2 regions of the Clostridium sp. DL1XJH146 genome follow, and region 2 is predicted to be linked to the other one. Evidence: a T-box and tRNA genes for the amino acid it is inferred to sense, from the RefSeq annotation. Region 2 holds a T-box; the other holds one or more tRNA genes.
The links. The T-box of region 2 lies ahead of thrS (threonine--tRNA ligase). A T-box ahead of a tRNA ligase gene usually reads a tRNA of that ligase, here a tRNA-Thr.

Region 1 (15,204 bases), on a different contig from region 2:
ACCAGCTTTTATTGTTGCTCCATCTTGAACAGATAATTTACTACCAAATGGAATTTCATAAATTCTCTCTTCTCCATCTCCTGTAATTACATGCACAATTTTCTTTCTTTTTGATTCTTCTATCTTTACTAAACCATCAACCTCTGAAATAATTGCCAAACCTTTTGGTTTTCTAGCTTCAAATAATTCTTCAACCCTTGGAAGACCCTGAGTAATATCTGCTCCAGCAACTCCTCCTGTATGGAAGGTTCTCATTGTAAGTTGAGTACCAGGTTCACCAATTGACTGTGCTGCGATTATGCCTACAGCTTCTCCCATATTTATTTTTCTAGCTGTCGCCATATTCATGCCATAACATTTAGCACAAACACCAAATTTTGCTTTACAAGTAAATACAGATCTAATATTAACTGTTTCTACACCAGCATCATCAATTTTATGGGCTAATTGAGATTCTATATAACTTCCACTTTTAGCTAATACTTCACCTGTTTTTGGATGTAATATATCTTCTGCAATGTATCTTCCTGTTAATCGTTCACTAAGAGGTTCTATTACCTCTTTACCTACTTTAATAGCTGAAACTTCATACCCTTCCTCTGTACCGCAGTCTTCTTCTCTAACAATTACATCTTGACTAACATCAACAAGCCTTCTTGTTAAATATCCAGAGTCAGCTGTTTTTAATGCTGTATCTGCGTTACCTTTTCTAGCTCCATGTGTAGAGATAAAGTACTCCAATACGTCTAATCCTTCTCTAAAAGAAGATTTAATAGGAATTTCCAATATTTTACCTGACGGACTAGCCATAAGACCCCTCATACCCGCAAGTTGCTTAATTTGAGATCTCGACCCTCTGGCTCCCGAATCAGCCATCATAAATATAGGATTAAACCTATCCAAGGTATCCATAAGAGCATCAGCAACTTTGTCAGTTGTATCAGTCCAATTCTCTATTACTCTCTCATATCTTTCATCATCAGAAATAAAGCCTCTTCTATATAATTTTTGGATTTTTTCTATTTCTTGTTCAGTTTTCTCCAAAAGAGCTTTTTTCTCCTTTGGAACTGTCATATCAGAAACCGATATTGTTATAGCTCCAATTGATGAATAGTGAAATCCTTTTGCTTTAATGTTATCTAGCATAATCGATGTTTCTGTAGGTCCATATCTATCATAACATTTATTTATAATTATTCCCAAATTCTTCTTGCTTACCAAAAAATCTATTTCTAACGAAAATAAATTTTCTTCCTTGCTTCTATCAACAAAGCCCAAATCTTGTGGTATAGATTCATTAAATATTATCTTACCTGGTGTAGCATCAATTATGCCTTGTCTTAACTCTCCATCTATTTCTTTTTCTACTCTAACCTTAATTTTAGCGTGTATACTTACAGCTCCAACTTGATATGCCATCAACACTTCTTGTGGATTAGAAAATATTTTTCCTTCTCCATTTTCTCCATCTTTATCAAGTGTTAAATAATAGGATCCCAAAACCATATCCTGAGTTGGAATACAAACTGGCTTTCCATCTGAAGGTTTAAGTATATTATTTGCTGCTAGCATTAAAAATCTAGCTTCTGCTTGAGCCTCAACTGACAAAGGAACGTGAACAGCCATTTGGTCACCATCAAAGTCAGCATTATACGCAGTACATACCAATGGATGTAATTTTATTGCCTTACCTTCAACAAGAATAGGTTGGAATGCTTGAATCCCTAGCCTATGAAGTGTCGGTGCACGATTTAATAATACAGGATGGTCTTCAATTACTTTTTCTAGTACATCCCATACTTGTTCATTAAATCTTTCAACCATTCTCTTTGCACTTTTAATATTATGTGTTATACCTTTTTCAACTAGTTCTTTCATAACAAATGGTTTAAATAATTCAAGAGCCATCTTCTTTGGTAATCCACATTGATACATTTTCAAGTCAGGACCAACTACGATAACTGAACGTCCTGAGTAGTCAACACGCTTACCAAGTAAGTTTTGTCTGAATCTACCTTGTTTACCCTTAAGCATATCTGAAAGTGATTTTAGAGGTCTATTTCCCGGTCCTGTAACAGGTCTTCCCCTTCTTCCATTGTCGATCAATGCATCTACAGCTTCTTGAAGCATTCTTTTTTCATTCCGAACTATAATGTCTGGAGCTCCAAGATCTAGTAGTTTTTTTAATCTATTATTTCTATTAATTACTCTTCTATATAAATCATTCAAATCAGATGTAGCAAATCTTCCCCCATCAAGTTGAACCATCGGTCTCAAATCTGGTGGAATTACTGGTATAACATCAATAATCATCCATTGAGGTTTATTAGTAGATTGTCTAAAAGATTCAACTACTTCAAGCCTTCTTATTAATCTTACTTTTTTCTGACCTGTACTTGTTTTATAACTCTCTCTTAATTCTACTGCCATTTTTTCTAAATCAATGTCTTGAAGCAATTTTTTCACTGCTTCTGCACCCATTTCAGCATCAAAACTGCCATAACCATACTTATCAATATTATCCCTATACTCTTTCTCACTCAATAATTGTTTTTTAAGCAATGGTGTTTCCTTAGGGTCTAATACAATATAAGATGCAAAGTATAGTACCTTTTCTAAAGATCTTGGTGACATATCCATCAAAAGACCCATTCGTGAAGGAATACCTTTAAAGTACCATATATGAGATACTGGTGCAGCCAATTCAATATGACCCATTCTTTCACGTCTAACTTTTGATTTTGTAACTTCAACTCCACATCTGTCACAAACTATTCCTTTATATCTTACCCTTTTATATTTACCACAATGACATTCCCAATCTTTAATCGGTCCAAAAATCTTCTCACAAAACAAACCATCCCTTTCAGGTTTAAGTGTTCTGTAGTTAATTGTTTCTGGCTTTTTGACTTCTCCTCTAGACCATTCTCTTATCTCTTCCGGAGAAGCAAGGCCTATTTGCATTGCATCAAAATTATTTAATTCTATCAAGGGTACAGCCTCCCTCCAAATTAGTGTTCATCATTAAAATCTTCAAGATTAAATTGATCTTCAAAATCATCAAGCTTCAAATCATCTAGGTTAAGTTTCAAGTCAACTTCCTCGTCTTTTTCTTCCTCTTCTTCATCTTCATTTTCAGAATCTTTTACAACATCAATTTCCGGTATTATAGCAGCTTTTGCTTTGCCATCTTCTTGACCTTCTATATTGATATCGAGATTAACTAAATCATCATCCGTTTCCTTAATTTCAAGTTCCTCGTTATCATCAGATAATACCTTTACATCAAGACATAGTGATTGGAGTTCTTTAATCAATACTTTAAATGACTCAGGTATACCCGGTTCAGGAATATTCTCCCCTTTAACTATTGATTCATATGTTTTAACCCTTCCTACAACATCATCTGACTTAACAGTCAAAATTTCTTGTAGAGTATGCGCTGCTCCATATGCTTCTAAAGCCCAAACTTCCATCTCACCAAATCTTTGCCCACCAAATTGAGCTTTTCCACCCAACGGTTGCTGTGTAACTAATGAATAAGGTCCTGTTGATCTCGCATGAATTTTATCATCAACCAAATGGTGTAATTTTAAAATATACATATATCCTACAGTAACTCTATTATCAAAGGGTTCTCCAGTTCTTCCATCATAAAGGACAGTTTTTCCATCCTTGTTATAACCAGCTTTAACAAGCAATTCAACTATCTCTGGTTCTAAAGCCCCATCAAATACTGGTGTGGCAATATGCCAACCTAGTTCGCTAGCAGCCCATCCTAAATGGACTTCAAGAACCTGCCCAATATTCATACGAGAAGGTACTCCTAAAGGATTTAAGCATATTTGTAACGGTCTACCATCAGGTAAAAACGGCATATCTTCTTCTGGTAAAATTCTAGAAATTACACCTTTATTACCATGTCTTCCAGCCATTTTGTCTCCAACTGAAATTTTTCTCTTTTGAGCTATATAACATCTTACTAATTCATTAACTCCAGGTGGTAGTTCATCTCCATTCTCTCTTCTGAAAATTTTAACGTCTACTATAATTCCTGACTGTCCATGAGGTGCTCTTAACGAAGTATCCCTTACTTCTCTTGCCTTTTCACCAAATATAGCTCTCAAAAGTCTTTCTTCGGCTGTAAGCTCAGTTTCTCCTTTAGGAGTTACTTTTCCTACAAGAATATCTCCAGAACTTATTTCTGCACCTGGTCTTATTATTCCATTTTCATCTATATTCTTAAGTGCATCTTCCCCTACATTAGGAATATCTCTTGTAATTTCTTCCGGCCCAAGTTTAGTATCTCTAGCTTCTGCCTCATACTCTTCTATGTGTACAGATGTAAATACATCCTCTTTAACCAATTGTTCAGATACAAGCATAGCATCCTCATAATTGTAACCTTCCCAAGTAATAAAGCCCATTCTAATATTCTTACCAAGAGCAATTTCGCCTAACTCAGTTGAAGGTCCATCAGCAAGTACATCGCCTTTTTTAACTATTTCATTTTTATTAACTATAGGTTTTTGATTTATACATGTACCTTGGTTTGATCTTTTAAATTTAAGTAATTTGTATTTATCAATGCCATTATCTTTATCTCTTCTAATTCTAATTTCATCTCCACTAACATAAACTACAGTACCTGCATTTTCTGCTTTCGGTAAAACTCCTGAATCAGCAGCTGCTTGATACTCAATTCCAGTTCCTACAACCGGCGAACTAGCCTTCAATAGCGGAACTGCCTGTCGTTGCATGTTCGCTCCCATAAGAGCACGTGAAGCATCATCATTTTCTAAGAAAGGTATCATTGCTGTAGCAACAGAAACAATTTGTCTTGGAGATACATCCATCAAATCAACCTTGTTTTTACTAACAACTAAGATATCTTCTAAATGTCTTACTGTTATATTGTCATCTACAAAATTGCCTTCATCATCTAATGGTTCTTTAGCTTGTGCTACTAGATAGTTATCCTCTTCATCTGCTGTCATATATACCATCTTGCTTGTAACTCTACCAGCTTTTTTATCTACTAACCTATATGGTGTTTCAATAAACCCATATTCATTTACTCTAGCATAAGAAGCCAATGAGTTAATCAATCCTATGTTAGGTCCCTCTGGTGTCTCTATAGGACACATTCTTCCATAGTGAGAGTGATGAACGTCACGAACATCAAATCCAGCTCTTTCTCTTGATAATCCACCTGGTCCTAAGGCTGATAACCTTCTCTTATTTGCAAGTTCAGACAACGGATTAGTTTGATCCATAAATTGCGAAAGTTGAGAACTTCCAAAAAACTCTTTTATAGCTGAAGTAACAGGTCTTATATTTATTAAGTTTTGAGGAGTAACAGCTTCTTGGTCTTGAATAGTCATTCTTTCCTTAACTACCCTTTCCATCCTTGATAATCCTATTCTAAATTGGTTTTGAAGTAATTCTCCTACAGATCTCAACCTTCTGTTACCCAAATGGTCTATGTCGTCAACATAACCTACATTATATGCTAAATTCAATTCATAACTTATAGTTGCTATCATATCATCTTTAACAATGTGTTTTGGTATTAATTCGTGTATTCTCTTTTTAATTTCTTCTTTAATCGCTTCTTCTCCACTGCAATTATTTAATATTTCTTTAAGTACAGGGTAGAATACTTTTTCTCTTATGTGAAGCCCATCTATGTCAAAATCAACAAAATCTTCTATGTCAACAAAATTATTTCCTATAACTACTATTTCAACATCTTCTACTTGAATAATAACTGAATTAATTCCAGCCTTAGTTATATCTTCTGCTTTTTCTCTATCAATGATTTCTCCAGCATTTACAAGTATCTCTCCTGTATCAGGATGTATTACATCTTCCTTTGCTGTCTTATTGAGTATCCTATGGAATATAGATAGTTTTTTATTAAATTTATATCTACCTACTCTAGACAAATCATATCTTTTTGCATCAAAGAACAACGAATTTATTAAAGATAAAGCACTGTCAACTGTAGGTGGTTCACCCGGTCTTAATCTCTTATAAATTTCTATTAACGCTTCTTCTTTAGTTTTTGTATTATCTTTTTCTATACTTGCTTTCAATCTTTTCTCTTCACCAAATAAATCAATAAGCTCAATATCGCTTCCTGTTTCCATTATAGCTCTTGCTAATGTGGTAATAGGTAATTTTCTTGTTTTATCAATTCTTACGTAAATTATACCATTAGAATCCGTTTCATACTCAAGCCAAGCTCCTCTATTAGGTATAACTGTAGCAGAAAATAGTTTCACTCCATTTTTATCTACAGTATAGTTATAATAAGAACCAGGAGATCTTACTAATTGGCTCACAATAACCCTCTCTGCACCATTAATTATAAAAGTACCTTGAGGTGTCATCAATGGAAATTCTCCCATAAATACTTCTTGCTCTTTAACTTCACCAGTCTCTTTGTTTAGTAATCTAACTTTAACTTTCAACGGCGCTGAATATGTAGTATCTCTTTCCTTACATTCCTCAATCGAATACTTACTATTATCTTTTTCAAGTATATGATCTACGAATTCCAGTACCAAGTTACCTGTGTAATCTTGAATAGAATTAATGTCATCAAAAACTTCAATTAACCCCTCTTCCCAAAACCACTTGTAAGAATTCAATTGAATTTCAATCAAATTAGGAATAGGGCACACTTCTTTTACTTTGGAAAAACTCATTCTTGTACGCTTACCATTTTGAATAGGATGTACCATTAAATTTTCACCCCTCATTAAAAAGTAACAAAAATTAATCACGAATCATTAATACTAAAATTTTATACTAGTATTAAATTTGTCATTCTAATATTATGCCCAATTTTACCTATAAAATTCAACTAATGTTAAATTTTATAAATTAAATTGCCACGTTTATGCAATTTATTATGATACCATAACATATTAATGTTGTCAATATTTTTTTATCATAATTTAAAAAAAAGGCACGCAAAGTGCTCGTGCCTTTTTATATAAAAATTTCTTTTTATTTATTTTATTTCAACTGAAGCCCCTGCTTCTTCTAACTTAGCTTTCATTTCTTCAGCAGCTTCTTTTGCTACAGCTTCTTTAACATTTTTTGGAGCACCGTCAACTAATTCTTTTGCTTCTTTTAATCCTAAACCAGTAAGTTCTCTTACTGCTTTAATTACTTTAATTTTTTGAGAACCTGCACCAGTTAATACTACGTCAAATTCAGTTTTTTCTTCAGCAACAGCAGCTCCTGCTCCTGCAGCAGGCATTGCAGCCATAGCCATAGGTGCTTGTGCACTTACACCAAATTCTTCTTCTAAAGCTTTTACTAACTCAGATAATTCTAATACTGTAAGACTCTTAACTTCTTCGATTAAATTCATAACTTTTTCACTTGCCATTTTTTTCATTCCTCCAATTAATTAATCATAATTTTATGCTTCTTGTTTTTCCTTGATTGCATTTAATGCGCAAACTAAATTTCTCATGTTTCCTTGAAGTACATTTACAAATCCTGAAATCGGAGCATTTAAGCCACCAAGAACTTGTGCGATAAGTACTTCTCTTGATGGTAATGATGCAAGACTCTTAACGCCATCTTCATCTATCACTTTACCATCTACAAGACCAGCTTTTAATTCTAGCTTCTTATGTTCTTTAGCAAATTCACTAAGAAGTTTTGCCGGTGCAACAGGATCTTCATATCCAAAGGCTATAGATATCGGTCCTACTAGATAATCATCTAATCCTTTTATTCCTAATTCATTACAAGCTAATCTAACAAGTTTATTTTTATAAACTTTATATTCAACGCCAGCTTCTCTACTTATTTTTCTAAGTTGTGTATCTTCCTCAACGTTTAATCCTTGATAGTCTGCAAGAATAAATGATTGTGCTTTTTCTAGCTTTTCTCTGATTTCTTGAACCTTTGCTTCTTTTAACTGCCTGTTATTGCTAGCCACTACGCCACCTCCTTACCTATAAATAAAGCCTCTTCGTAGACGTACGAAGAGGCATAATATTCTTAATTAAGAACTATTATCTCCTCGGCAGGTAGGATATACCGTTATGCTTTCGCACCCACTATCTACGGAAACTTCTTATTCAGTTTAAAACCTAGTTAATTATATCAGTTCTTTTTCTTAATGTCAAGATTAATCTAACACTTTTGTTGGGTTTATTTTAATTCCTGGACCCATTGTGCTTGAAAGTGATACAGATTTAATATATTGACCCTTAGCTGCAGATGGTTTAGCTTTAACTATAGCTTCCATTAAAGCTGCATAGTTTTGAGCTAACTTCTCTTCATCAAAAGATTTTTTTCCAATTGGAGCGTGAATAATAGCAGTTTTATCAACTCTATATTCAACCTTACCAGCTTTAATCTCTGCAATAGCTTTAGCAACATCAAAAGTAACTGTACCTGATTTTGGGTTTGGCATTAATCCTTTTGGTCCAAGAACTCTACCTAATCTACCAACTACACCCATCATATCCGGAGTAGCAACTACAACGTCAAATTCAAACCAATTTTCCTTTTGAATTTTTTGAAGATATTCATCTGCCCCTACATAGTCTGCCCCTGCTTCTTGAGCTTCCTTTACTTTATCGCCTTTTGCAAATACTAAAACCCTTACTGTTTTACCAGTTCCATTAGGTAATACAACTGCACCTCTAACCTGTTGGTCAGCGTGTCTTGGGTCAACACCCAATCTTGCATGCAATTCAATTGTTTCATCAAATTTAGCTCTAGCAGTTTTTAAAACTAATTCTACAGCTTCTTTTGGTGTGTATAAAACATTTTTATCTACTAATTTTGAACTTTCTTGATAATTCTTGCCTCTTTTTGCCATATTCTTTTCCTCCTTGTGGTTTTTACGGTTTTTACCTCCCACTAAATTACATGAATTACTCTTCTACAGTAACTCCCATACTTCTAGCAGTTCCTGCTATCATACTCATAGCAGTTTCTAATGAACCTGCATTTAAGTCAGGCATTTTAACTGTTGCAATTTCTTTTAATTGATCCTTAGTTAACTTACCAACCTTTGTTCTGTTAGGCTCACCTGAACCGCTCTTTAATCCAATAGCTTTTTTGATTAAAACAGCTGCTGGTGGAGTTTTTAGAATAAAGCTAAAAGTTCTATCCTTGTATACTGAGATAATTACTGGAATAGTCATACCTGCTTGATTTGCAGTTTTAGCATTGTATTCTTTACAGAATTGCATAATATTTACACCGTGTTGTCCTAAAGCTGGACCTACAGGTGGTGCTGGAGTTGCCTTCCCAGCTGGAAGTTGAAGTTTAATAACTCCTACTGCTTCTTTTGCCATAATTATACCTCCTATGTGGTAATACGGGTTTACCCCTCCCACTTATCGAGACTATAGTCTCAAAGTAGGTTATCTGATTTTTTCAATCTGATTATATTCAAGTTCAACAGGGGTTTCCCTGCCAAACATGTTAACAAATGCTTTTATTTTTCTTTTCTCAACATTAATTTCTTTAATAACTGCTTCGAAGTTTTCCAAAGGGCCACCGATAACTTTAATTATCTCGCCAACTTCAACATCTATTTCAACTTGTTTTTCGCTTATACCCATATTTCTAATTTCATCTTCAGTTAATGGCACAGGTTTCGAACCAGGACCAACAAATCCTGTACAGCCTCTAGTATTTCTAACAACATACCATGTATCATCATTCATAACCATTTTTATAAAAACATAACCTGGAAACAACTTCTTCATAGTAACTTTTTGCTTGCCATCTTTAACTTCTATATGTTCTTCCATAGGGACTTGAATATCAGGAATCAAATCATGAAGTCCTCTGTTTTCTATTACTTTTTCAATATTAACTTTTACTTTATTTTCATACCCAGAATAGGTATGCACTACAAACCATTTTGCTCTTTCAGTCATATAATCAGGGGTGAATTGTGCTCAACCCTACCTCCCTTTCTTTATTGAAATATCACTCTAAATAAAGTGCTCAACATGAAGTCCATTATTCCTATAATAATAGCACTAACGACACAAAAAACTAAAACAATTGTAGTGGATTTCTTTATTTCTTCCTTTGATGGCCATGTAATTCTTTTTGTCTCTGCTTTTAAGTCTCTTAGAAATCCAAATATATTTAATGATGAGCTTTTTTTATTCTTACCAATGTTCTCACTTGCAGCCATCTTTTCACATCCTTAAAATTATTATTATTTAGTTTCCTTGTGTAATGTGTGCTTGTGGCAGAATTTGCAATACTTATTCATTTCTATTCTTTCAGGGTTATTTTTTTTATTTTTCATAGTATTGTAATTTCTTTGTTTACATTCTGTACATGCTAATGTAACTTTTACTCTCACTATATCCACCTCCTGCTATTGCATACACACATAGCGCGTCTGCATACTAAAATTAATCAACAAAAATAAACGTTACTCAAAAAATTTAACACAACTTAACATCTATGTCAACAATAAAATAGCCTAATGGCCTTTTAAATAGGACTAAGTTACAAACTTAGTCCTATTTAAAAGTTAAGTCATTATAAATATCATCTATTCTATAATAGTAGTAACAACACCAGAACCTACAGTTCTTCCACCTTCTCTGATGGCAAATCTTAAGTTATCTTCCATTGCTACTGGCATTATTAATTCTACTGTCATATCAATATGGTCACCAGGCATTACCATTTCTACGCCTTCTGGTAAGTTGATTGATCCTGTTACGTCTGTTGTTCTGAAGTAAAATTGTGGTCTGTATCCGTTAAAAAATGGTGTGTGTCTTCCACCTTCTTCTTTTTTAAGTACATATACTTGACCTACAAATTTCTTGTGTGGTGTTACTGTTCCTGGCTTAGAAATTACTTGGCCTCTTTCTATGTCAGCTCTTTGTACTCCTCTTAATAATGCTCCGATGTTATCTCCTGCCATTGCTTCATCTAACATCTTTCTGAACATTTCTACTCCAGTACATGTAGTTTTTCTTGTTTCTTCATGAATTCCTACGATTTCTACTTCGTCTCCTACGTGCAACACGCCTCTTTCTAATCTTCCTGTTGCAACTGTTCCTCTACCTGTAATTGTGAATACATCCTCTACTGGCATTAAGAATGGTTGGTCTGTAGCTCTTTCTGGTGTTGGTATGAATTCATCTACTGCATCCATTAATTGTCCTATGCATTTAGTTTTTTCTGGATTATCTAAGTTTTCTATTACTTCTAAAGCTGATCCAGTTATTACTGGGCATTCATCTCCATCAAATCCATATTCACTTAGTAATTCCCTTACTTCCATTTCTACTAACTCAAGTAATTCTTCATCATCTACTTGGTCTGATTTGTTCAAGAATACTACTATGTGGTTAACACCTACTCTTGATGCCAATAGTATGTGTTCTCTTGTTTGTGGCATTGGACCATCTGCTGCTGATACAACTAAGATAGCTCCATCCATTTGTGCTGCTCCTGTAATCATGTTCTTTACATAATCAGCGTGTCCAGGACAATCAACATGCGCATAGTGTCTTGCATCTGTTTCGTACTCTACGTGTGCTGTATTGATTGTAATTCCTCTTTCTTTTTCTTCTGGTGCTTTGTCAATTTGATCGTATTTTTGTGCTGTTGCTTTTCCATCTTTTGCAAGCACCAATGTGATTGCCGCTGTTAATGTTGTCTTACCATGGTCAACGTGACCTATTGTTCCGATGTTTACATGTGGTTTTGTTCTTTCAAACTTTGCTCTTGCCATAATAATATCCTCCTAACTTTCCTATAAAGTTTATTTTTAGACCCGTTTTCGTAAACTCACCCACGTGTATGCAATTTAAATTGCACGTGAAATTGGAGCCCACGACCGGGCTTGAACCGGCGACCTCCACCTTACCAAGGTGACGCTCTGCCTGCTGAGCTACATGGGCACAATTCTATTAAAACAGGAAACGGATCTTCAACCTGCTCTTTTGAATAGAGTAAACCAATTACAAATTCACAACTATCACAAAATGTGCCTTCAGCTATATACCAATTATAAATTTTACTATTTTAAAATTTCTTTGTCAATATTTTTTATTCTTTATTTAAACATTTTTCTAATTTTCTTTTAACTCTTTGAAGCGCATTATCGATAGATTTAGCTTGTCTATCTAAATCGCAAGCAATTTCTTGATACGATTTACCTTGCAGATAGTACCCTAAAACCTCCAGTTCCAAGCTTGACAGTGATTTCATAATTTCCTTTTCAATTTTGGAAACTTCTTCTCTGCTTATTATTAACTCTTCAGGATCAGATATTTTAACTGTAGCTAAAACATCTAATAATGTTCTATCTGATTCCTCGTCATATATAGGTTTATTTAGCGAAATATATGTATTTAAAGGTATATGCTTTTGCCTTGTAGCTGTCTTGATTGCCGTAATTATTTGTCTTGTTATACATAACTCTGCAAAAGCTTTAAAAGAACTCAATTTATCCATTTTAAAGTCTCTTACAGCTTTGTATAATCCTATCATACCTTCTTGATATATATCTTCTCTATCTGCTCCAATCAAGAAATATGACTTTGATTTAGCTTTAACAAAATTTTTATATTTATTAATCAAATACTCCTCAGCATAAGCATCTCCATTTTTTGCTTCAATAGCGATTTCTTCATCAGGCATATTGTCATAATTACGATTTGTTGAAGTAAGATTATGATCTTTTTTACTAAGATTTTCTGATTTTTGAGACAAAATATCTCCTCCAAATAAATTATACATAGTATAAATTTTACCATTTTTATATAACAATTATACATTATTGACAATTAAGGAGTCAAGAAATTATTTACTTCTTCTTATTTTTTCTAGCTTATTCGCTATTTCACTGTCAATTCTCTCATGAAGAAAATTTTTACTTTTCGTTTCACTTTTTTTAGTTTGTTTTTTTATGATTTTCTTAGTTTTCAATACTTCATGATAAAATTCTAAACTAGGAACTCTTGTAGCACCTCTTTGAAAAATTAACTGCTGCTCTAATGAATCATTCGTTACAACGCTAACATCAACTTTTCTACCAATTTTACTGATATATTTTTCAATAAAACTATCGGCAGTCTCGCCTTCTTTAGTAAATACAATATGTATATTACCAATTTTGTCAACCTTTTCTAAACTACCGTGAACGAGATGCGCATCAAAAACTATAAACATTTTTACACCTTTATACGATGAATAATCTTGAAGATTATCTATCAATTCAGCTCTTGCCATTTCAAAACTAAAATCCTTGGTTTTTTTTAAACCTGGCCAGCAGTTTATAACATTATACCCATCCACAAACACATACTTCATTTTTTCAGCCCCTATTTTTCAAGTTTTTGCTTAAGAACTTCATACATCATTATCCCTGCTGCTACCGAAGCATTTAACGATGTAATTTCACCTACCATCGGTATTTTCACTAATTTATCACATTTTGTTTTAGTTAATTTTGATATTCCTTTACCTTCGCTACCTATAACTAACGCAATTGGTCCAGTCAATTTTGATTCATAACAATATTCTGTACCTTCCATATCAGCACCAAAAACCCATAAACCCTTGTCTTTCAAAGTATCGATTGCTACATTTATATTAGCGACTTTTGCTATCTTCATATGTTCAACTGCTCCCACAGAACTTTTATACACCGTTGATGTAACTCCCACATTTCTTCTCTTAGGAATTATAATGCCATGAGCTCCGCTTATTTCTGCCGTTCTTATTATTGCTCCAAAGTTATGGGGATCCTCTATTTCATCAAGAACAATAACAAATGGGTCCTCTTCTTTTTTTCTTGCTTCTTCCATAATTTCTTCTATTTCAAAATATTTATAAGGAGTAGTTTGAAGTATAACTCCTTGATGTGCTTCAGTCTGAGACATAAAATCAAGTTTTTTTCTTTCAACTTCTTTAACTACTATTCCTTTTTCCTTAGCAATAGCCCTTATTTTTGTAATAGAGCCACTCACACTTCCTTTTGCTACGTATAACTGTTCCACTGTTTTTTCTGACTTTAAAGCTTCGATAACAGCATTTCTACCTTCAATAAGATCTTCTCTTACCTCTTTAGTGGAAATTTTTTCATCATTTTTATATTTCTTTTCAGAATTTTTATCAAAATTTTTCTTAAATGATTTATTTTTATCGTAACTTTTTTCGTTATTTCTTTCTCCTGTTTTGTTATTTCTAAAATTATTATTTTTATTATCTCTATTTCTATTTGCCATTGTTTTAACGCTCTCTTTCTTAAAATTATATTTAAATTTTTTAAAATTTTACGATTATTTATTATAATTAATATCTATTATAGAATTATATCACACACTTGTTAATTTGGTTGTAAATTCAATAATTTCCTTCGATTTTTACTATTCCCTACATAACACTACTTTATAATCTCAAAAATTATATTTTAAACAATATAATTTTTTATCGGAATTTTTCTCTCATTTCTGATTGACTACCACACGAAAGTTTTCCTTCTTTGCATTTACCAAATACACAGGACGGAAGTGCATTTTCATATAGAACATTAGACTTCTTTCTTAAAATCATCAGCTTTTTCGTTGCTAACTCTCTAATCTCCCATTGTGCATTCATGCATGTTCTTTCTGCTAACATTTCAGTATCTATCCTTGCATTTGTTGAAATAATAAATTTAATTTGGTCACAATTCAAAATAAATGGATATGCTTTATCTTGACCATATTTTTCAAAAACATATACTCTAAATTTTTTATATTCATCTGTTAACTTATAATATTCATTGAAAAAAATAGATTTTTCAATACTCTTTGGTACAACAATAGGTCTGTCTTTTTTTATTATAATATTATCCAAATCTTCTCTATGATTTTGAGAAAGCCTATGTCTAATTTGTTGATGATAAGTTACCATACTGCACATCATTCCAAAGGTTGTTCTAGCTTGTTCAGCTATACTATCATGTCCATACCCTAAAACTCTTTCAACAACCCCTTCTGCTTTATCTATGGCTTCTTCTCCCCATTTAATCAATGTTTCTGATACGGTTCTTGCCTGTGTACTAGTTAAAGCACCTAGTCCTACTTTTAAATCTATATTTTCAAAACAATTTAATAAAACCATATTTTTTTCATGATTGATCTTATCCATATCTTTTGTGTATAAACTCTGAATAATGTCTTTATCTTT
Region 2 (10,064 bases):
GTTATTAAGGCTAAAATTAAGGCAAATAGAGAACTAAGTGATTTAGAAAAATTAAGAGAAAAGGTAAAGTATGAAATTGCAGATGAGCTTGGGTTAAGAGACAAAGTAGATGAATGTGGATGGGGAGCTTTAACAGCAGAAGAGACAGGTAGAATTGGGGGACTGATGACTAAAAGGAAGAGAGAGATGAATATTCCTAAAAATTCAGAAATTCAAAGTAATATGGAAAAATAGAAGTATAGATATTGATTTTTATAAGGGTTATGTTTATTATAGTAAGAGCAATTATTTTAATGTTTGGAAGTGATATATTGAGTCAATATTATGAATTAGCTGAATTGTATGATGAATTAATAAATGAAGACGTTGATTATGAGCTATGGGCAGATACTATTAAAAATGAATGTGATATAAATAGTATAAAATTTAATGATTATTTGGATATTGCATGTGGAACCGGTAATTTGACACAGTTTATTGCTCCGTATTTTAAGTTTACTTTTGCTGTTGATTTATCTAGTGAAATGCTAATGATAGCACAACAAAAATTTAGAGACAAAAAATTGAAAGCAAAGTTTATTTGTCAAGATATGAGCTGTTTGAATTTAAATCAAAAATTTGATTTGGTAACATCTTGTTTAGATGCTACAAATTATTTAGTAGAAGAGGAAGATTTAATATCTTATTTTGAAAAGGTATTTATTCATCTCAAAGATGATGGTATGTTTATTTTTGATATCAATTCATATTATAAACTTACTAATATATTAGGAAATAATACTTATACATATAATAGTAATGTTGCTTCTTATATATGGGAAAATTATCTAGATGATGGTGTTTTGAATATGGAATTAACTTTTTTTACAAAAGATGGTGAATTGTACAGGAAATTTGAGGAAAATCATACAGAAAAAATTTTAAGTGAAGAGTATATTGAGGAGATAATAAAAAAAGCAGGTTTTAGGATGTTAAAGAAAGTGGACAACTATACTGATGAAGAAGTTCAGAAAGAAACAGAAAGAATAACGTATTATTTAAAAAAGTTTATATAAGGTGAAAACGGAGGGATTATTGATGAAAGATAAATTAATAAAAGCAGTTGCAAAAGATGGGCAAGTAAGGATTTTAGCAGCAGGAACAACAAATTTAGTTAATGAAGCAGTAAAGGCTCATGGATGCGCGCCAACTTCTGCAGCGGCTTTAGGTAGAATTTTGACAGCTGGTTCCCTTATGGGGTCTATGTTAAAAGGTGAAAAAGAAGTGATTACACTAAAAATGGATGGTAATGGGATTGCAGAAGGACTTGTGGCTACAGCATATGCTGACGCAAGTGTTAAGGGCTTCATAGGAAATCCATTAGCGGATTTGCCGGCTAACTCTATTGGTAAACTTGACGTTAGTGGCATAGTTGGGAAAGATGGTAGACTAGTGGTTATTAGAGATCTTGGATTAAAAGAGCCTTACGTTGCTCAGGTTCCAATTTATTCTGGTGAAATAGGAGATGATATTGCTTATTATTTTACCGTATCAGAACAAACACCAAGTGCAGTAGGGGTAGGAGTGCTAGTGGATACTGATCTATCTGTTAAAGCTGCTGGTGGTATTATCATTCAAATGCTACCTGGAGCAGAGGAAATGTTAGCTGACATCATAACCTATAGATTACAGGATTTAGGTGGAATATCTAAATTTTTAGCTAATGGCAAAACTATTGATGATTTAGTGAATTTTATGTTTGATGATATGGACCTCAAAATATTAGAAGAAATTGAACCCAAATTTAAATGTGATTGTAGTAGAGAAAAAGTAGAGAAAGCATTAATAAGTATTGGAAAAGATGAACTTCAAAATATGTATGACGAGGGAAATGAAGAAGAAATAAAATGCCACTTTTGTAATGAATCATATAAATTTAGCAAAGATGAAATTGGAGAACTGATTGAAAAAGCTTCAAAATAGAATGTAACAAATAGCAGTATATTTAATATAAATAATATTATAGGTAAAAAAATAGATGTACATGAATAAGAAAGAGTTATTGAATAAATAAGCGAGATGTTAAATTAATTTAATATAAATAGAAATATTGATGTTGACAAAAGTTATTTATTTTTATAAGATATTAATGCACTCAACGTGCAAGATTATTAAAAATAACTTTAAAAAAAGTTGTTGACAAACTTATTTAAAATTAGTATAATAAATCTTGTCGTTGAAAGAGGGAGCATAGCTCAGCTGGGAGAGCACCTGCCTTACAAGCAGGGGGTCACAGGTTCGAACCCTGTTGTTCCCACCAAATAAATGGCCCAGTGGCTCAGTTGGTTAGAGTGCCGGCCTGTCACGCCGGAGGTCGAGGGTTCGAGTCCCTTCTGGGTCGCCAATTTATTTGCTTAAGGCTTCATAGCTCAGTCGGTAGAGCAGAGGACTGAAAATCCTCGTGTCACTGGTTCGATTCCAGTTGAAGCCACCATGTTGCGGGAGTGGCTCAGTGGTAGAGCGTCACCTTGCCAAGGTGAACGTCGCGAGTTCGAATCTCGTCTTCCGCTCCAATGTGGCGCTATAGCCAAGTGGTAAGGCAGAGGCCTGCAAAGCCTTTATCCCCGGTTCAAATCCGGGTGGCGCCTCCAAAAGAAGCACGAAAACTTAGTTTTCGTGCTTCTTTTTTTAGGTATCTTAAGTAATTAAAAATTTGATGAATATCTGCTGATTTTACAATAATTTATTCTATAGAGGATGTAAGGATACTTCCTCTATCTATTAGTTTACCATCTCTCAAATAAATAGGCTTAACCTTATGTTTTTTAAGAAAATCTAAAACTTCTTTCCCAAATTTATAATAATCTAAACTACCGTAAAAGGCTAAAGTGTTTTCAGCAATTAGGCCACACGTGCCTCCTATGAAACCATAGTCTAATCCAGTCAGCACTATATCTCCTGGAGGAAGTAAGAGTACATGACAATTAATATTGATTAAAGAATTATAAATTCCTGTATCACTAGTCATAAAAACATTTTTTTTAATTATAGCAGTAGAACATTTTGTATAACCTTGTTTAACATTTATTAGTTTTTTGTTTTTAATTTTTTCAAGTAAAATTGGATCTGTATATTTTAAATTATGCATAAAAAAAGTTTCTGAAGAAAGTGCATTTAAGGGTATATTAAATGGATAACTATATTCTAAGTTGTTTTCAGATAGATATATTTTAAAGTTAAGGGAATTTAATAAATTAATGAATTGTTGTGGACAATTTTTGTGAATAACAATTTCATTCTTTGGTAGTATATGCATTAATATATCTGGATGAGCAGAAATGGCACTGTACAACTCTTGACAAGCTGGACATTTGATTATTTTGCCATATTTTTTCAAGGCATCTTCTTCTTCTTCTGTAATTCTATTATCTACAAAAAAATATTTCAAAGCATTCACTCCTTAATGGATTTTGTACAATGTAACTATATCATAAATCAATAAATGTCGTATAGCAATTATTAAAAGACACATACTATTTTTAAAGGAGTGAAGTATGTGATACTTTTGAATATAATTTTTAAAAATGAAAAATTTGATATAGTAAATAAAATAGATTTGATGAATATAAATTTCAATAAAAAAGATATAAATATTGGAATATCAGAAGCAATGGAACGTGATATTCATTTTATAGAAATAATTACAGGTGAAAATGAAGATTATGCAAGGATTAAACGAGAAGTTATAAAACACGTATCTAAAATAATTTTAGATATATTTATTGAGCAATATTGTGAAGAAGAAATAACAGGAATTATTGAAAGAAATTATTTTTTCTTAAAATATGAGGAGATGCAAATAGTATCAGAAAAATTTTATAGAGTATTTGTCCAGGATGATGTGGTTAGTGAAGACAATTTAATCTATTTCGTGAATAAAAGGAATGAAATCTTAGAAAAAATTGCTGCATGTATTAAAGAAAATAATGAAATCAATATCGATGGATTTTTTATGTTTAGAACAAAAGATATTAGAAGAAATCTTGAAGATGTATTAAATAAAATAGTTGAGAGATATATGGTAGAGAAGGAGTATGAGGAGTTTATTAAATTACTAAAATACTTTGTTGAAACGCAAGATAGTAGAATTGACAAAATTAATTTAATTGTAAAGGAAGATGATAGCTGTTTAATCCTTAATGAAGAGGGTGAGAATATAATAAATGATGTGATGAATGATCTTACAACATCTAAATATGAAGGGCAAATTGGATTTGATGATTTAGTATTGAGTGGATTAATTTCATATTCACCAAAAAAAATAGTGGTTTATAGCAATAATACTAATATTAATGATAATGAAATGATTGGCACTATTAAGAATGTTTTTGAAGAGAAAGTGGAATTTAAACATTACAAATCTATCGAAGATATAGTTCATCCGGTTAAAATTTGATTTTTTTAAAAAATATTTATGAAAATAAAGTGAAATTTTAAAATTAGTATTGACTTAAATCTTTAGGATGAATATAATTATGTTAAATTGAATGATTTTATAGGCATTGACGAGGAAAAGTATACAGATTACTATTCAAAGAGAGAGAAATCCGTTGACTGAAAGATTTCTTGGGTAAGTGCTGTTGAAAACCACCTTTGAGCCATTTGTTGAACTATAGTAGGCAAAATCGCAAGCTGCGTTATAGCTTTTGAGTGAACAGTGAAGTTTGTTTTATTACTGTTAATTAGGGTGGAAACACGATAACTCGTCCCTTTGTGGGGTACGGGTTTTTTTGTGTCTAAATATATTTCACATAATCTTTTGAGTTTTAAGATTTAAAGGTTTTAACTGCACTTTGCACTCTGCAAACTGCAAACTATTTTTGAATAAAGAACGGAGGTATTTAAAATGGTTAAAATTACATTAAAAGATGGAAAAGTTATTGAGGTAGAAAAAGGAACATCTATAAGTCAGATTGCTTTTAATATTAGTCCTTCACTTAGGAAAAAGGCTCTTGGGGCTAGAGTAAATGGCAATAAGGTTGAATTGATGATGGAAATTAATGAAGATGTTGATTTAGAAATATTAACTTTTGAAGATGCAGATGGTAAATGGATTTTAAGACATACAGCTTCACACGTACTTGCTCAAGCAGTGAAAAGGCTTTACCCAAAAGTTAAATTAGCTATTGGACCAGCAATAGAAAATGGTTTTTATTATGATTTTGATGCAGAGTTTTCTTTCACTCCAGAGATGCTAGGTGAAATTGAAAAGGAAATGAAAAAGATTGTAAAAGAAAATTTAAAACTAGAAAGATTTGAACTCCCAAGAATTGAAGCTATTAAATACATGGAAGAAAAAGGGGAAGAATATAAGGTTGAACTTATAAAAGATCTTCCAGAAGATGCTATAATTTCTTTCTATAAGCAAGGTGAATTTGTTGATTTATGTGCAGGTCCACACGTTCCTTCTACAAAAGAAATTAAATCTTTCAAATTACTTTCCTTAGCAGGTGCCTATTGGAGAGGTAATGAAAACAATAAAATGCTCCAAAGGATTTATGGTACTGCTTTTACTAAAAAAGAAGAATTGGAAGAGTATTTACACTTATTAGAAGAAGCTAAGAAAAGAGATCATAGAAAATTAGGAAGAGAATTAGGCTTATTTGACATTAAAGAAGAAGGCCCTGGATTTCCGTTTTTCTTTCCTAAAGGTATGATTCTTAGAAATATATTAGAAGATTATTGGAAACAAACTCATATAAAAGCTGGTTATGGTGAGATAAAAACTCCGATTATATTAAATGAACAGCTGTGGCATCAATCAGGTCATTGGGATCACTATAAAGAAAATATGTATTTCACAAAAATAGATGAAGAAGATTATGCTATAAAGCCAATGAATTGTCCAGGTGCCATTTTGGCATATAAGAGTAATCTTCATTCATATAGAGAACTCCCAATTAAACTTGGTGAACTTGGATTAGTGCATAGACACGAAGCATCTGGTGCACTTCATGGCCTCATGCGTGTTAGGTGTTTTACTCAAGATGATGCACATATATTTATGACAAAAGAACAAATTAAAGAAGAAATACTTAATGTAATAAAAATGATTGATGATTTTTATAAACTTTTTGGTTTTGAGTATAATGTTGAACTATCAACAAGACCAGAAGATTCTATGGGAAGCGATGAAGATTGGGAAGATGCAACTAATGGACTTAAGGATGCACTTGATGCTGCAGGGTTAGATTATATTATAAATGAAGGTGATGGTGCATTCTATGGCCCTAAAATAGATTTTCATTTAAAAGATTGTTTGGGCAGAACTTGGCAATGTGGAACTATTCAATTGGATTTCCAAATGCCAGAAAGATTTGAATTATCATATATAGGTGCAGATGGTGAAAAGCATATACCTGTTATGGCTCACAGAGTTATATTTGGAAGTATCGAAAGATTTATAGGTATTTTAACAGAGCATTTTGCGGGAGCATTCCCAACTTGGCTTGCACCAGTACAAGTTAAAATAATAAATATTACTGATAGACAAAAAGAATATGCAGAGAAGATTGGGGAAATATTAAAAGAGAATGATATAAGATTTGAAGTTGACTTAAGAAATGAGAAAGTCGGATATAAAATAAGAGAGGCACAACTTGCTAAAATCCCATTCATGTTAATAGTAGGTGATAAAGAAATGGAAGAGGGTACAGTTGCAGTAAGAAGTAGAAAAGAAGGGGATTTAGGGGCTATCAAAACTGAAGAGTTTATAGCAAAAGTTAAAGAAGAAGTAAAAAATAAAACAATTTATCTAGATTAATAATAAAATTACTATTGACAAACATATAGATTAATAGTACTATTAACATGTATGAAAAATGAATGATGTTTTAAGAAGGAACTTTGGCTGTTTCTCACCTTGCGGCTTAGCTAGTAAGGTTATTGCGTGTATTGATATTAATATATTAATTATACATGTTTATAATGGGACAGCTATGGCTGTCCCATTTTTGTTTTATAAATACTTATTATTAGCCTTACATTAATAAATTATTAAAAGAAATTAATGAAATATTATTTATTTTTTATAAAATTTCGGAGGTGAAAAGTATTAAAAAAGAAGTTCAATTAAATGATGAAATCAGATTTAAAGAGGTTAGATTACTTGGAAGTGATGGGGAACCATTAGGATTTATGTCTGCGAGAGAAGCTTTGAAACTTGCAGAGGAAAAAGAGTTAGATTTAGTGTTGATAGCAGACAAGGCAACTCCGCCAGTTTGCAAAATAATGGATTATAACAAGTATGTGTATGAACTTACTAAGAAAAACAAAGAAGCTAAGAAAAAACAAAAAATTGTTAGTTTAAAAGAAATTAGAATGAGTCCAACTATTGAAGAACATGACATTATGATAAAAGCTAATAGAGCAAGAAAATTTTTGCTCGATGAAGATAAAGTTAAGGTTACTATCAGATTTAGAGGAAGAGAAAATGACTATACTTACAAAGGTAGAGACATTTTAAAAGGATTCTTTTCTAAAATTGAAGATGTTTGTATAATGGAGAAACAGCCTAAATTAGAAGGCAGAAATATGATTATGATATTAGCTCCAAAAAAAGCATAACTGGAAGGAGGAATTACAATGCCAAAAATGAAAACTCATAGAGGTGCTGCAAAAAGATTTAAGAAAACAGGTTCTGGGAAATTAAAAAGGGCTAAAGCTTACAAAAGTCACATATTAACTAAGAAATCATCTAAAAGAAAAAGAAATTTACGAAAAGCAACTTTAGTTTCAGATTCACAAGTGAAAGTAATGAAGAAATTATTACCATACCTATAGTAGAAAAAGTAGAAGGAGGTTTACGATATGGCAAGAGTTAAAAGAGCGGTAAATGCTCGTAAAAAACATAAAAAAGTATTAAAGCTAGCTAAAGGTTATTACGGAAGAAGAAGTAAAACTTTTAAAGTAGCTAATGAAACAGTTATAAGATCAATGAGATATGCATATATTGGGAGAAAGCTTAAAAAGAGGGATTTCAGAAGATTGTGGATAGTTAGAATTAATGCTGCTGCTAGATTAAATGGATTATCTTACTCAAGATTTATGAATGGAATTAAGCTAGCTGGAATTGATATAAATAGAAAAATGTTATCAGAGATAGCTATAAATGATCCAGAATCATTTGCTAACTTAGTAGATCAAGCAAAAAAACAATTAAATTCTTAAAATATGCAGCTTATGGCTGCATATTATTTTTTTGACAAAAAATAATTAAATGATATAATTATTATCAAATGTTTAAAAGAACATAATTATTATTAGAGGGTTTAATAGAGGTGTTTACTGTGCATATGAAAGCAACAAAAAAATTGACACCAGTTCAAATACTAGCCTTAGGATTTGCAATTGTAATATTAATTGGAGTGTTTTTTTTAGGGTTACCTATTTCTTCGAGGGATGGAACTAGAACTTCATTAATTGATTGTATTTTTACTGCTACTTCGGCAGTGTGTGTAACAGGTCTTGTAACACTTAATACAGCTGAGCATTGGAGTTATTTTGGGAAAACTATTATTTTGATTTTAATTCAAATAGGTGGACTAGGATTTATGTCATTTGCTACATTACTAGCCCTTATTGCAGGCAGGAAGATTTCTTTTAAACAAAGATTAGTCATGCAAGAAGCTATGAATTCTTTTTCACTTCAAGGATTGGTAAAACTTTCAAAATATATATTATTATTTACTTTTGCAACAGAGGGTGCAGGCGCTATTTTTTTAAGTACTAGATTCATACCTAAATATGGCGTTACGACAGGGATATATTTTAGTGTATTTCATTCCATATCTGCATTTTGTAATGCCGGGTTCGATTTAACAGGAAATAGTCTTGTGCCTTTTGCGGATAATGCTGTTGTTATAATTACAATATCAGCACTTGTCATTGTAGGAGGACTAGGGTTTGCTGTATGGGCTGAAATATGGAACTATAAAGGATTTAAAAAATTGTCATTGCATGCAAAGTTGGTAATTACTATGACGTCTGTATTGCTTATTGGTGGTTGGATTCTTATGTTTCTATTTGAGTTCAAAAATCCTGCAACTCTAGGAAGTATGGGATTTAAGGACAAAATTATAAATAGTTTATTTGCTTCAGTGACAACAAGAACAGCTGGTTTTAATTCTATTTCGACAGCAGCTATGACTACGGCTGGTAAATTTTTAACTATCATGTTAATGTTTATAGGTGGTTCGCCTGGCTCTACAGCTGGTGGTGTAAAAACTACAACTGTTGGTTTGTTAATTATGACTGTTGTTTCAGTAATTAGGAACAAAGAAGATACTGTTATTTTTAATAGAACAATTAAAAAGGAAGTAATTTATAAAACACTTGCTATTGTTTTTATAGCGTTAGCAGTAATTATGCTTGATGTATTAATACTTAGTGTTACTGAAAAAGGAATGTCGTTTGAATATGTTGTTTACGAAACTTTTTCAGCGTTTGGAACTGTTGGGTTAAGTTTAGGTTTGACACCTAATTTGAGTTTTATAGGAAAGCTTATTGTTGCGATAACAATGTATATTGGAAGGGTAGGGCCTTTAACTTTAATGTTAGCTTTATCTAGTAAAGGAAAGGGAATCTCTATAAAATATCCTGAAGGTAAAATACTCGTTGGTTAGAGGTGATATTGTGAAAAAAAGACAATTCATTGTAATTGGTCTTGGAAGATTTGGATATTCGATAGCTACTACACTTTATTCATTGGGTTATGATGTATTAGCAATTGATGAAAATGAAGAAAAAGTCCAAAGCATTTCTGATGAAGTAACGCATGCAGTGCAAGCTGATGCTACAGATGAAAATATACTTAGGACACTTGGGATTAGAAATTTTGATGTAGCTGTTATATCAATAGGATCTAATGTGCAAGCGAATATTATGGCAGCTCTTTTGTGTAAAGACCTTGGGGTTCCTCATATTGTAGCTAAGGCACATAGTAATTTGCATGAAAAAGTTCTTATAAAGCTTGGAGTAAATAAAATTGTATTTCCAGAAAGAGACATGGGGGTAAGGGTTGCTCA

Region 1: it encodes a tRNA-Thr, which carries the amino acid that the T-box ahead of thrS (threonine--tRNA ligase) is inferred to sense. The anticodon was not compared.

The regions. Positions count from the first base shown of each region.
Region 1 is NZ_JBTVVN010000006.1:78,476-93,679, forward strand. It holds gene rpoC (DNA-directed RNA polymerase subunit beta') at 1-2,991, opposite strand, end outside; gene rpoB (DNA-directed RNA polymerase subunit beta) at 3,012-6,749, opposite strand; gene rplL (50S ribosomal protein L7/L12) at 7,022-7,405, opposite strand; gene rplJ (50S ribosomal protein L10) at 7,439-7,966, opposite strand; ribosomal protein L10 leader region at 7,979-8,115, opposite strand; gene rplA (50S ribosomal protein L1) at 8,159-8,857, opposite strand; gene rplK (50S ribosomal protein L11) at 8,913-9,338, opposite strand; gene nusG (transcription termination/antitermination protein NusG) at 9,408-9,929, opposite strand; gene secE (preprotein translocase subunit SecE) at 9,971-10,195, opposite strand; gene rpmG (50S ribosomal protein L33) at 10,220-10,369, opposite strand; gene tuf (elongation factor Tu) at 10,565-11,758, opposite strand; tRNA gene ACVHXK_RS04745 (tRNA-Thr) at 11,852-11,927, opposite strand; gene sigH (RNA polymerase sporulation sigma factor SigH) at 12,076-12,741, opposite strand; gene ACVHXK_RS04755 (NYN domain-containing protein) at 12,832-13,341, opposite strand; gene rlmB (23S rRNA (guanosine(2251)-2'-O)-methyltransferase RlmB) at 13,353-14,258, opposite strand; gene ACVHXK_RS04765 (FAD-dependent thymidylate synthase) at 14,461-15,204, opposite strand, start outside.
Region 2 is NZ_JBTVVN010000009.1:73,229-83,292, forward strand. It holds gene ACVHXK_RS06465 (small, acid-soluble spore protein, alpha/beta type) at 1-234, shown strand, start outside; gene ACVHXK_RS06470 (class I SAM-dependent DNA methyltransferase) at 294-1,055, shown strand; gene hslO (Hsp33 family molecular chaperone HslO) at 1,078-1,962, shown strand; tRNA gene ACVHXK_RS06480 (tRNA-Val) at 2,224-2,299, shown strand; tRNA gene ACVHXK_RS06485 (tRNA-Asp) at 2,307-2,383, shown strand; tRNA gene ACVHXK_RS06490 (tRNA-Phe) at 2,398-2,473, shown strand; tRNA gene ACVHXK_RS06495 (tRNA-Gly) at 2,478-2,552, shown strand; tRNA gene ACVHXK_RS06500 (tRNA-Cys) at 2,557-2,630, shown strand; gene ACVHXK_RS06505 (DUF6873 family GME fold protein) at 2,723-3,427, opposite strand; gene ytxC (putative sporulation protein YtxC) at 3,536-4,435, shown strand; T-box leader at 4,533-4,753, shown strand; gene thrS (threonine--tRNA ligase) at 4,886-6,802, shown strand; gene infC (translation initiation factor IF-3) at 7,054-7,605, shown strand; gene rpmI (50S ribosomal protein L35) at 7,624-7,821, shown strand; gene rplT (50S ribosomal protein L20) at 7,849-8,208, shown strand; gene ACVHXK_RS06535 (TrkH family potassium uptake protein) at 8,334-9,662, shown strand; gene ACVHXK_RS06540 (potassium channel family protein) at 9,673-10,064, shown strand, end outside.